Linked DNA regions of Limibacter armeniacum. The protein of the gene in region 2 interacts with the protein of the main gene of each other region in a pairwise test. Links are inferred from orthologs where the notes say so. Each region holds a gene or a part of one and is shown on either strand. Other genes may lie near its edges.

Region 1 (2,889 bases), 1.1 Mb from region 2 along the record:
AGAGTGTAGAAGCTGCAGATGTAAGTATGGAAATGGCTCGCATCAATATGGATGGGGGTAACCTTGATAAAGCTGAAGAGTATATTCAAAATGCGATTAGTGTAAGAAAAGAGAAGCTAGGTGCTACAAGTCCTGAATATGCTGCTAGCAGAGATGCATTGGGAAAAATAAAGGCAGCAAAAGGAATGGATGCTGAAGCTGAAAAAATATTTAAGGAAGGAATTGAAATGAGAAAAAGCAGCTTGCCTCAATTCCACCCTGATTATGCGGAAGCATTGGATAATTTGGCTCATTTTTACATCAAGCGAGAGCGTTACGAAGAGGCTGAGGCTTTAATTAAGGAAGAGATAGAGATTACTGCTGAAAAGCCAGGAAAACAGCATGTTGCTTATGCCAAGGCAGTTGGTAGCATGGCGCAGCTGTTGACTGCTCAGCAAAAATTCAAAGAAGCAGAACCATTGTTGAAAGAAGAATGTGCAGTGAAAGGAACATTTTATGGTAAGCTTACTTTGGAGCATGCATTGTCAGTTAAGAATCTGGGAGACTTTTATAAGAAAAGCAACAATAGCCAAATGGCCATTCAGACTTATCGCAGGGCAATTTCCTTATTTGAAGGGGCAAGAGCTAAAGACACGAAATACGTAAAAGAGATCTATGACAGCATTGGAGAGATCAATGATAATAAATAGTCATAGGTTTAATGATTACTAAAATAAAAGCACCTCAGTAGTATCAATTACTGAGGTGCTTTTGTATTTGAGGGTATCCCTTTTTATGAATTGTGTTGGTGTTGGTATGCTTTGCCAATATTGTTGATGATGTCAGAGGCTATTAAAGCTTCCTGACCATATTCAGAAGCAGCCAAGTCACCAGCGAGCCCATGCAAATAAACCCCTAGGATTGCAGCCTCACCCGGAGCATAGCCTTGTGATAGTAATGCTGTAATTACGCCTGTTAGGACATCTCCACTTCCTCCTGTAGCCATCCCTGGATTTCCAGTAGAATTGAAATAAACCCTTCCAAGTGGTGTAGCAACAGATGTATGAGCTCCTTTAAGAACAACTACTACCTGATACCGTTTGGCAAACATGATTTGAAGTTCTAACCGTTCATAATCATCCTCGAATGTTTGGTCACCGAGTAGCCGTTCAAATTCTTTTGGGTGTGGTGTTAGAATACTACCTTCTGGAAGTTGGTCAAGAAGTTCTTTGTTCTGGCTTAAAATGTTCAAGGCATCCGCATCTAATACCATTGGTTTATCATAGTTTTCCAGAATATCCTCCATCATTTGCTGAGTATCCATGAATGTGCCGATTCCAGGACCAATTCCTACAGACTGGTACTTGTCTAGTGGTACAGGTGCTTTGGATAAAAGGTCAAACTCAGGGTCTGTCATACACATGGCTTCGGGTACAGTTGTTTGCATGATATTGAACCCGCAGTATGGTACATAAGTGGTAAGCAAGCCTAAACCGGTGCGAAGTGCTGCTTTTGCACAAAGCTGAATAGCACCTACTTTTCCTTTGCTACCACCAATAAGCAACGTGTGACCGTAAGTGCCTTTATGTGAAAACTTACTTCGCTTCTTGATGATAGAGTTGATAAAGGAACTGTCTGTATAAATGTAAGGGGTTGAGGTTTGTCGGATAAAGGCAGGGCTTAAACCTATGTCGACTACCGTGAAGTTTCCTGTAAATACTTCATTTTGAGGGAGCATAAAGGATAGCTTTGGTGTTTGGAAGCTTACCGTATGGTCAGGTTTGATGATATGTACAGATGTGCTTTGTGTATTGCAAAAGAGTCCTGATGCAATGTCTACAGAGATGATTGTAGCATTGCTGCTATTAATATGGTCGATGAGTTGACCTGTAAAGCCTGTGATAGGTCTTGATAAGCCGGAACCGAATATGGCATCGATTACGAGGTCTTGTGAATGAAGGACAGGAAAGTCCTCCTTATTGTTAATATTTTTAATTTCTTTCAGTTTTTTCAGCCTCTTTTCATTGGTGTTGAAGTCAGGAGATTGCTTGTCTGAAAACCTGACAGCATAAAGTCTGACATCATATTTTTGCTCAAGTAAAAGTCGGCCAATAGCAAGTCCATCGCCACCGTTATTGCCTGTGCCACAGAAGATATGTACAGGCTGTTGCGCTGTGAACTTATTTGTAAACCATTCCGTAAACTTTAGTGAGGCACGTTCCATTAAGTCAATGGAGGGGATAGGTTCATTGGCAATTGTGTAGGCATCCCATTGTCGGATTTGATCTGCGGATAGTATTGTCATACTGGCTATGTAATATAAAAGGAAGAATACTGAAAGAAATTTACGAACTTAGCTCGGATAATGAAGCATTAAAATGACAGTTTATGCTAGTTTGAAAAGTATATTTCAGCTTCATATTCAATGAATTGTAAGTGATTTCAAATACAGGAATTCTTTTGTTATTTACTAATAATAAATTAGATTTGCGGCACATTTAAAAACAACTGAACTATGGAAACACTAGCTATATTACTCTTTGGTATGCCTGGGGGCTTCGAATGGTTAATTATTATTCTTGTTATCCTTTTGCTCTTTGGTGCGAAAAGAATTCCAGAGCTGGCAAGAGGCCTTGGTAAAGGTATCAGAGAATTCAATGACGCGAAAAAGCAGTTAAGCAGCGAAATTGAAGAAGGTTTGAAAGATGATAAGAAAGAAAGCTAAGAGATGTGCCAGTGTTTTGTTGGGTATATCTATAAAAAATAAGTTATTTCTTTTGAAAGAAGAGAAGTTTATCTTTGTTTCGACAAATTGATAAACTTCTTTTTTATTGCGTTTTGGCACTTTCACTCTTTTACCGATGTAAAAGGGCTTTGTCAGGCACGCTTTACTGTTTTCTCTAATAACAA
Region 2 (3,005 bases):
GCTTCATAATACTGAAGCCCTTTCTTTTTAAGGTAAGTAAAAATCGAACTGCTGGTCATTCATACACTTGAAATGACCTTTCGGACACTTACTGTAACCGATTTTAGAGCAAGGTCGGCAGTCTAATTTAGTGTTTTCAAAAACTGTGAACTGCGTTCTGTAAGGGTACATACCTAACTGTGGAGTGGTATTTCCCCAAATTGAATATATATTTTTCTTGAAAGCTGCCGCTATGTGCATCATGCCTGTATCGTGAGTAAATACAGCGTACGCCTGTTTCACTACAGATGCCGACTGGTTTAGGTTAAACTTGCCACAACCATTAAATACCAACTTATTTTTCTTCAGTTTCTCCAAACCTTCATTATATGAAGGGTCTCCTTTTGTCTGGTCAAAAAATGCAACAATCTTATCACCTAACTCCTTATCTTCAGGCCCACCCAATAACATGATTGGTTGCTGAATTTTATCACACAATTCTACCATTTTTTCAAATGGTAGCTGTTTGGTAGCATGTTGCCCCCCAATAGCATAAACAACATACTTCTCTCTGTGGCTTTCAGGTAACCAAGTCAATTCTACCTCATCCTTCTCCGGAATAAAATAGTCCAGCCCCAACGCATCCATCTTAACGCCCAATGGTTTCACTGCTTCCATATAACGATCTACAATATGCACATTAGGCATCTTATCGATCTTCATATTCACATATAACCACTTTTCCCAATTTAGCTTATTAAAAGCTTTGGACTTTACTCCCAACCTAGTCTTGATAATGGAAGTACGCAGGTTGTTGTGCAAATCAACTACAAAATCGAATTTCTCATCTTTCAGCTGCTTTACCAACTCTCCCAAATCACCATCAAACAAATGTAGCTTATCAACATAAGGGTTGTGCTCCAAAATACCTTTGTACCCCTTCTTGGTACAGTAATGTACTTCCACTCCCTCTAACTGCGTCTTGAGTGTACGGATAACAGGAGTAGTTAAAACAATATCACCTATTGATGAAAATCTGATGATGAGAACCTTCTTCATGTGTTTGCTAGTTTGCCTAAATGGCAAGAGACGTCAACCACTTGAACTGGTTGACGTCTCTTTAGTTATTCAAATATTTAGTTTACTGTTTTCTGTCTCAGTGCTTCAAAGATGATAATCCCTGCCGCTACAGATACATTCAGAGAGCCTACTCTACCTCCCATCGGTATTTTGGACAAGTAATCCGACTGTATCATGATTTCATTCGAAATACCATCTTCTTCTGATCCCATTACAATAGCTGTTGGCGCAGAGTAATCAGGTGTGTAAATCGTATCCCCTCCTTTTTCAGTACAAGCAACAACCTGTAAGCCTGAGTTTTTCAAATAATGTATTGCCTCCATCAAGTTTTCTGTACGGCATACTGGAATATGGCTCAAAGCACCTGCTGAAGTACGAATAGCATCGCTACCAATCTGAGCAGAACCCTTACTAGGAATCACAATGGCATGCATACCTGCACATTCAGCAGTACGGGCAATTGCACCAAAGTTTCGTACATCTGTCACCCTATCAAGCACCAGGATAAAAGGCGTTTTCCCTTCCTGATAAAGTTCAGAAACAATATTATCCAATGAAGCATAAGCGATCGCTGACATAAAGCCAATCACTCCCTGATGATTTTTACGAGTGATTTTTTCAAGCTTCTGGTCTGGTACTCTTGACACAGGAATCTTTAAATCCTGAGCTCGTTTGATGATTTCAGACAGTTGCGAGTTAGATGTTTCTCTTGACACCAACAACTTATCTATTTCTTTCCCCGCCTCTATGGCTTCAAGTACTGGTTGAATACCATAAACCATCTCACTTGGATCCACCTTCTTCCTAGGTGGTCCAAAATATTTTTTTTGTTTCTGCTGCATAAATACTTTTCAACTTAAAGAACAGGTTAGCAATTATATGGCAAACTCTTACCCCATAAATCGCCTTCTGTTCTATTCAGATTCGTTGGTCCTGCAAAGGTACAAAATCCAAGCTGAGTTGATGGAGATTATTTCCGGTATTCGTAGTTTATATGTTTTTGCTTACTGAATGGTACCATTTCTCCAGCGTTTGACCGTATCAAACCAAAGCTTTCTGAACTTAGGGTCACGTATCAACTCGTAGTGATTGCCGCTAAAAATATTTTTCTTCTTGACAAAAGAAAATGATACTTCACGGTGATTAGGATTTTCACTATATACCCAATCTTCTCCTTCCAAAGTTGGATTGATCTGGTCCGGCTCACCAAATATGATATAAACGATTCCCTGATCAGTTTTCCAACCTTCCTTATAGTTTGTAAACCTGCGGTTAGCTTCAGATACCCGTCTAAAATAAACACTGATAAGACGAGAGGCATTTTCTCTTCCTCCACCAAGGTTTAGCCAAAAGTTTTCAAATACCTGCTTCATGTCAGGAGAATTACTCAAGCTCAGCATCTCTTCCTTACTTGAGATATAAACCATTGAGGCTGTAAGGTTCTTCAGCTTCCGGTATTTGGGAAAATCTTCAGGGACAACTGCCAACCCCACACCTTGTACAGTAGCGGTATCTTGCTGAAAAAACACAAGTCCTTTTGATGAAGGATAGACAGGTTCAGTAACCGAAACTCTCAGTACTGTATCAACTTTCATATTTGACTGACCATAATAAGGGTTTTCTACCATCGGTGGTGCAGCAGGTTGAAAGTCATCTGCAAAGTAGACTACAAAAGCTGAGTCTCCCATTGCACCTTCCAATACAACACTATCACCCTCATGTACATAGCTTTGAGGGGCTTTAATCTTAAATGGTAAGTCCGTGTCTTGTGCCTGCGTGCTAAGTGACCAAAGCATTACAGACAACAGCATTAAAAAGTTTCTTAGTATCTTCATCAGTTTAGGCTCAAAAGTCTCTTCTGTATGGAATAGTTGATTGGTATTTAAATTATTTAATTGTCCAGTATAAACAAATAATTACCCTAGATCACAAAACAAAAAATCCCG
Region 3 (2,969 bases), 710 kb from region 2 along the record:
TTTAGTTGACCTTTATTAAAAACTTAGATGCTAGCGGCTAGAATTAGCTCTAAGTTGCGGCATGGTAAGTCATATTTTTCTGCAATAAACTTATTGGTAATACCACCCTTATAAGCATAGACACCTTTGGTGAACCAAGGATGCATTCGCATCATTTGGTCTGTACCACCTTCTTCTATCAGCTTGGTAAGAATAGGGGTGAAAATGTTGCTGACAGCAGTAGATGCGGTTCTGGAAACTCTTGATGCAATGTTGGGAACACAGTAATGGATAACACCATGTTTTTTGTAGACCGGGTTGTGAAGTGTCGTAGGATAGGAAGTCTCAAAACAACCTCCTTGGTCAATGCTGACATCTATGATAATAGAATTGGCTTTCATTTCGGCAATCATCTCTTCAGTCACAATAGAAAGTGGACGGCCTGTATTGCTATGGACTGCCCCAATTACGACATCTGCTGTAGAAAGTGCTTCCCTTAGTTGTCCATTGTCAAAGACAGATGTGTAGAGTTGATGAGTGCCTAACACATCTTTTAATCTTCGTAGGCGATAGATGTGATTGTCAAAGACCTTTACGTCAGCCCCCATTCCAATAGCTGTTCGAGCAGCATATTCGGCAACAGTTCCTGCACCTAATATAACAATCTTAGAAGGTGGTACCCCTGTAATTCCTCCTAGAATAATTCCTCTTCCATTGTTAAAGCTGCTGAGGTATTCAGCCGCAATTAGCATAACAGTACTGCCAGCAATTTCACTCATAGCCCTGACTACAGGTAAACCTCCAACTTTGTCTTCTAAAAGCTCAAAAGCTAGGCAGACCAGTTTTTTACTGACAATCTCTTGTAAGTATTCCTTCGTCAGGTTGTTAATATTGAGGGCGGTAATAACGGTTTTGGATTTCTTAATATGGGATAGTTCCTCAATAGAAGGAGGTGAAACCCTCAAGATAATGTCGGTACCCCAAGCTTCTTTGGCTGTGTAGACTATCTTGGCACCTGCATCACTGTACTCTTGGTCAGGTAGGTTGGCATCTACTCCTGCACCAGACTCTAACAGTATCTCATAACCGTTGTTGACAAGTATGTTGACAGCTTCAGGACGTAGCATGATGCGTTTCTCATCTCGGCAAGTTTCCTTAGGCATGCCAATCGTAATTGGGTTTTTATGCCTTTGGGGTGTCTTTAGCATCATTTCCTGAGGGTGATATTGGTAAAATTCCTCAGTAGCTCGTTTGAAGCCTTCCTTTTCTTTGCCCATAGTTTTCAAGAGTTAATGTAACACCTCACCAATAGTAGCCTAACGCGAGATGTATTACAGCCTGACTTTACTTACTTTAATTTGCCGTTGGTCGTCAGTGCCGTGATTAATTTCAATAAGGATATGATCTTCTGGAATTAGGTTAGGTATACGTGATGGCCATTCCATTAAACAAAGCTTACCCGAATCAACGTATTCTTCATACCCAATATCTAGTGCCTCTTCCTCATCATCTAACCTGTAAAAATCGAAATGGTAGATTGTATTTCCATTAGAGGTACTATACTCATTAACAATGGAAAATGTAGGACTGTTAACCAAATCTTCAACACCGTATTGATCACAGATCGCTTTTATGAGTGTAGTTTTCCCTGCGCCTAATGTGCCTTCAAACAGCCATATATTATCGTGCCCTGCAAATTCAATAATTTTATTGGCAACTTCCCCTAAGTCAGACAGCTGTCTGCTTTCTAATTCAATATGTTCCATTAATAACAAATTTATAATAAAATAGTGAAGTATAGGGTATTTGAAGTTGTATTTCTTTCGGAAGAAAATGAGACTGGAATCTCATTTTGTTTAAAAAAAATTGACATACAAAATTACCAAATAAATGACTTGTAGGTTATCTTGTTGTAGTTAAGTCACACATTATCAAATTAAATGCTAGATAGTTTGAATAATGGTATTTAAATATTTTTTTTGATATAGAGTTGAATAAGCATTCATTTTACATATAAATTACCTAGGACCTATGGCAAAGCAGCAAAACCCAACTACAAATCAGGAGAACCAACAAGCGTCTCCAAAACAAGGTGCAGACAATTCTTCTAGTGCGAGCGAAAAAAAAACTACACCTGCTGTAGGAGCATCCGGTACAGCAAAGACCTCTACTCGTAAAACAACAGCAAAAACATCCACGTCTTCTACGCAGAGAAAGTCTACGACTTCTACAAGCCGTACGACTGCAGCCAAGAAAACAACGGGTGCTGGCGCTAAAACAAACGTGAATCAAAGTCAACAAGAAAAAAGTAAAGTCATGAGCACGCAAACAAAATCCCAAACAAAAACTAAAAAAGAGGCTGAAAAGGCTCAGTCTGGAAAGGTGCTTATCCAAGCTGAAGAATTGATGCATTCGGCTCTTCAGAAAACAGAGGAGGCTTCTAACAAAGCGTTAGAAAATGCTAAACAAACAACGGGAGGTCTGATTACCAAGACTGAGACGTTGACAGAGGATGTGATTTCAAAAGCTGAGAAAACAGCTAATGATGTACTGGGCAAGTCAAAGGAACTGACAGAAACCACCTTGACTAAGGCAGGAACAATGATTGACAAAAACCTTGTTCAGACGAAAGAGTTTGCAGGTGGTACTTTCAAACGTACAGAGTCACTGGTAAGTGATGTAGCCAAGTTTGGAAGGGAGACTTCTACCAAGATGATTCAAGGTAGCCGAGACCTTAGTGAAATGGTTTTTCAGCGTTCTGGAGAAATGGTAGGCGCAACGCTAAGCATGACAAAAGAAGTGTCTTCAAAAGCCGTTCAGCTAGTTAAAATGCCAGTTGAAATCTCAGGTAAGTTATTGAATGACACTTATTCTACCAGTAAAGAGACTGCCGATAGGGTTGTGGCTACAATTTCGAGTAACCTCCCACTGAAATCATTTGGCAAAGTAGAAGGAAAAGGCAAGGTGAAGGATTTTACTTTGGCTGAGTT

The links. Proteins that work in one complex are often made in the same cells at the same time.
Region 1: the proteins of rlmB (region 2) and V6R21_RS31680 interact in binary tests that used the Escherichia coli proteins (3 or more experiments, as listed by UniProt). The link is inferred for Limibacter armeniacum from one-to-one orthologs.
Region 3: the proteins of rlmB (region 2) and tsaE interact in binary tests that used the Escherichia coli proteins (3 or more experiments, as listed by UniProt). The link is inferred for Limibacter armeniacum from one-to-one orthologs.

What each region holds. Positions count from the first base shown.
Region 1 is NZ_JBAJNO010000009.1:3,355,994-3,358,882, forward strand. What follows is about bases 29-2,856. They hold V6R21_RS31680 (NAD(P)H-hydrate dehydratase), read right to left. Parts: upstream 2,285-2,856; coding sequence 773-2,284; downstream 29-772. Other genes in these bases: V6R21_RS31675 (tetratricopeptide repeat protein), read left to right, coding at 29-689; tatA (twin-arginine translocase TatA/TatE family subunit), read left to right, coding at 2,495-2,704. In the rest of the region: more of V6R21_RS31675, read left to right, coding at 1-28. UniProt on the Escherichia coli protein: Bifunctional enzyme that catalyzes the epimerization of the S- and R-forms of NAD(P)HX and the dehydration of the S-form of NAD(P)HX at the expense of ADP, which is converted to AMP.
Region 2 is NZ_JBAJNO010000009.1:2,234,083-2,237,087, forward strand. What follows is about bases 9-2,952. They hold rlmB (23S rRNA (guanosine(2251)-2'-O)-methyltransferase RlmB), read right to left. Parts: upstream 1,902-2,952; coding sequence 1,116-1,901; downstream 9-1,115. Other genes in these bases: V6R21_RS27130 (glycosyltransferase family 9 protein), read right to left, coding at 28-1,038; V6R21_RS27140 (GWxTD domain-containing protein), read right to left, coding at 2,064-2,894. UniProt on the Escherichia coli protein: Specifically methylates the ribose of guanosine 2251 in 23S rRNA.
Region 3 is NZ_JBAJNO010000009.1:2,947,886-2,950,854, forward strand. What follows is about bases 29-2,936. They hold tsaE (tRNA (adenosine(37)-N6)-threonylcarbamoyltransferase complex ATPase subunit type 1 TsaE), read right to left. Parts: upstream 1,746-2,936; coding sequence 1,311-1,745; downstream 29-1,310. Other genes in these bases: V6R21_RS29965 (alanine dehydrogenase), read right to left, coding at 29-1,256; V6R21_RS29975 (hypothetical protein), read left to right, coding at 2,011-2,936. Outside these bases: more of V6R21_RS29965, read right to left, coding at 24-28; more of V6R21_RS29975, read left to right, coding at 2,937-2,969. UniProt on the Escherichia coli protein: Required for the formation of a threonylcarbamoyl group on adenosine at position 37 (t(6)A37) in tRNAs that read codons beginning with adenine.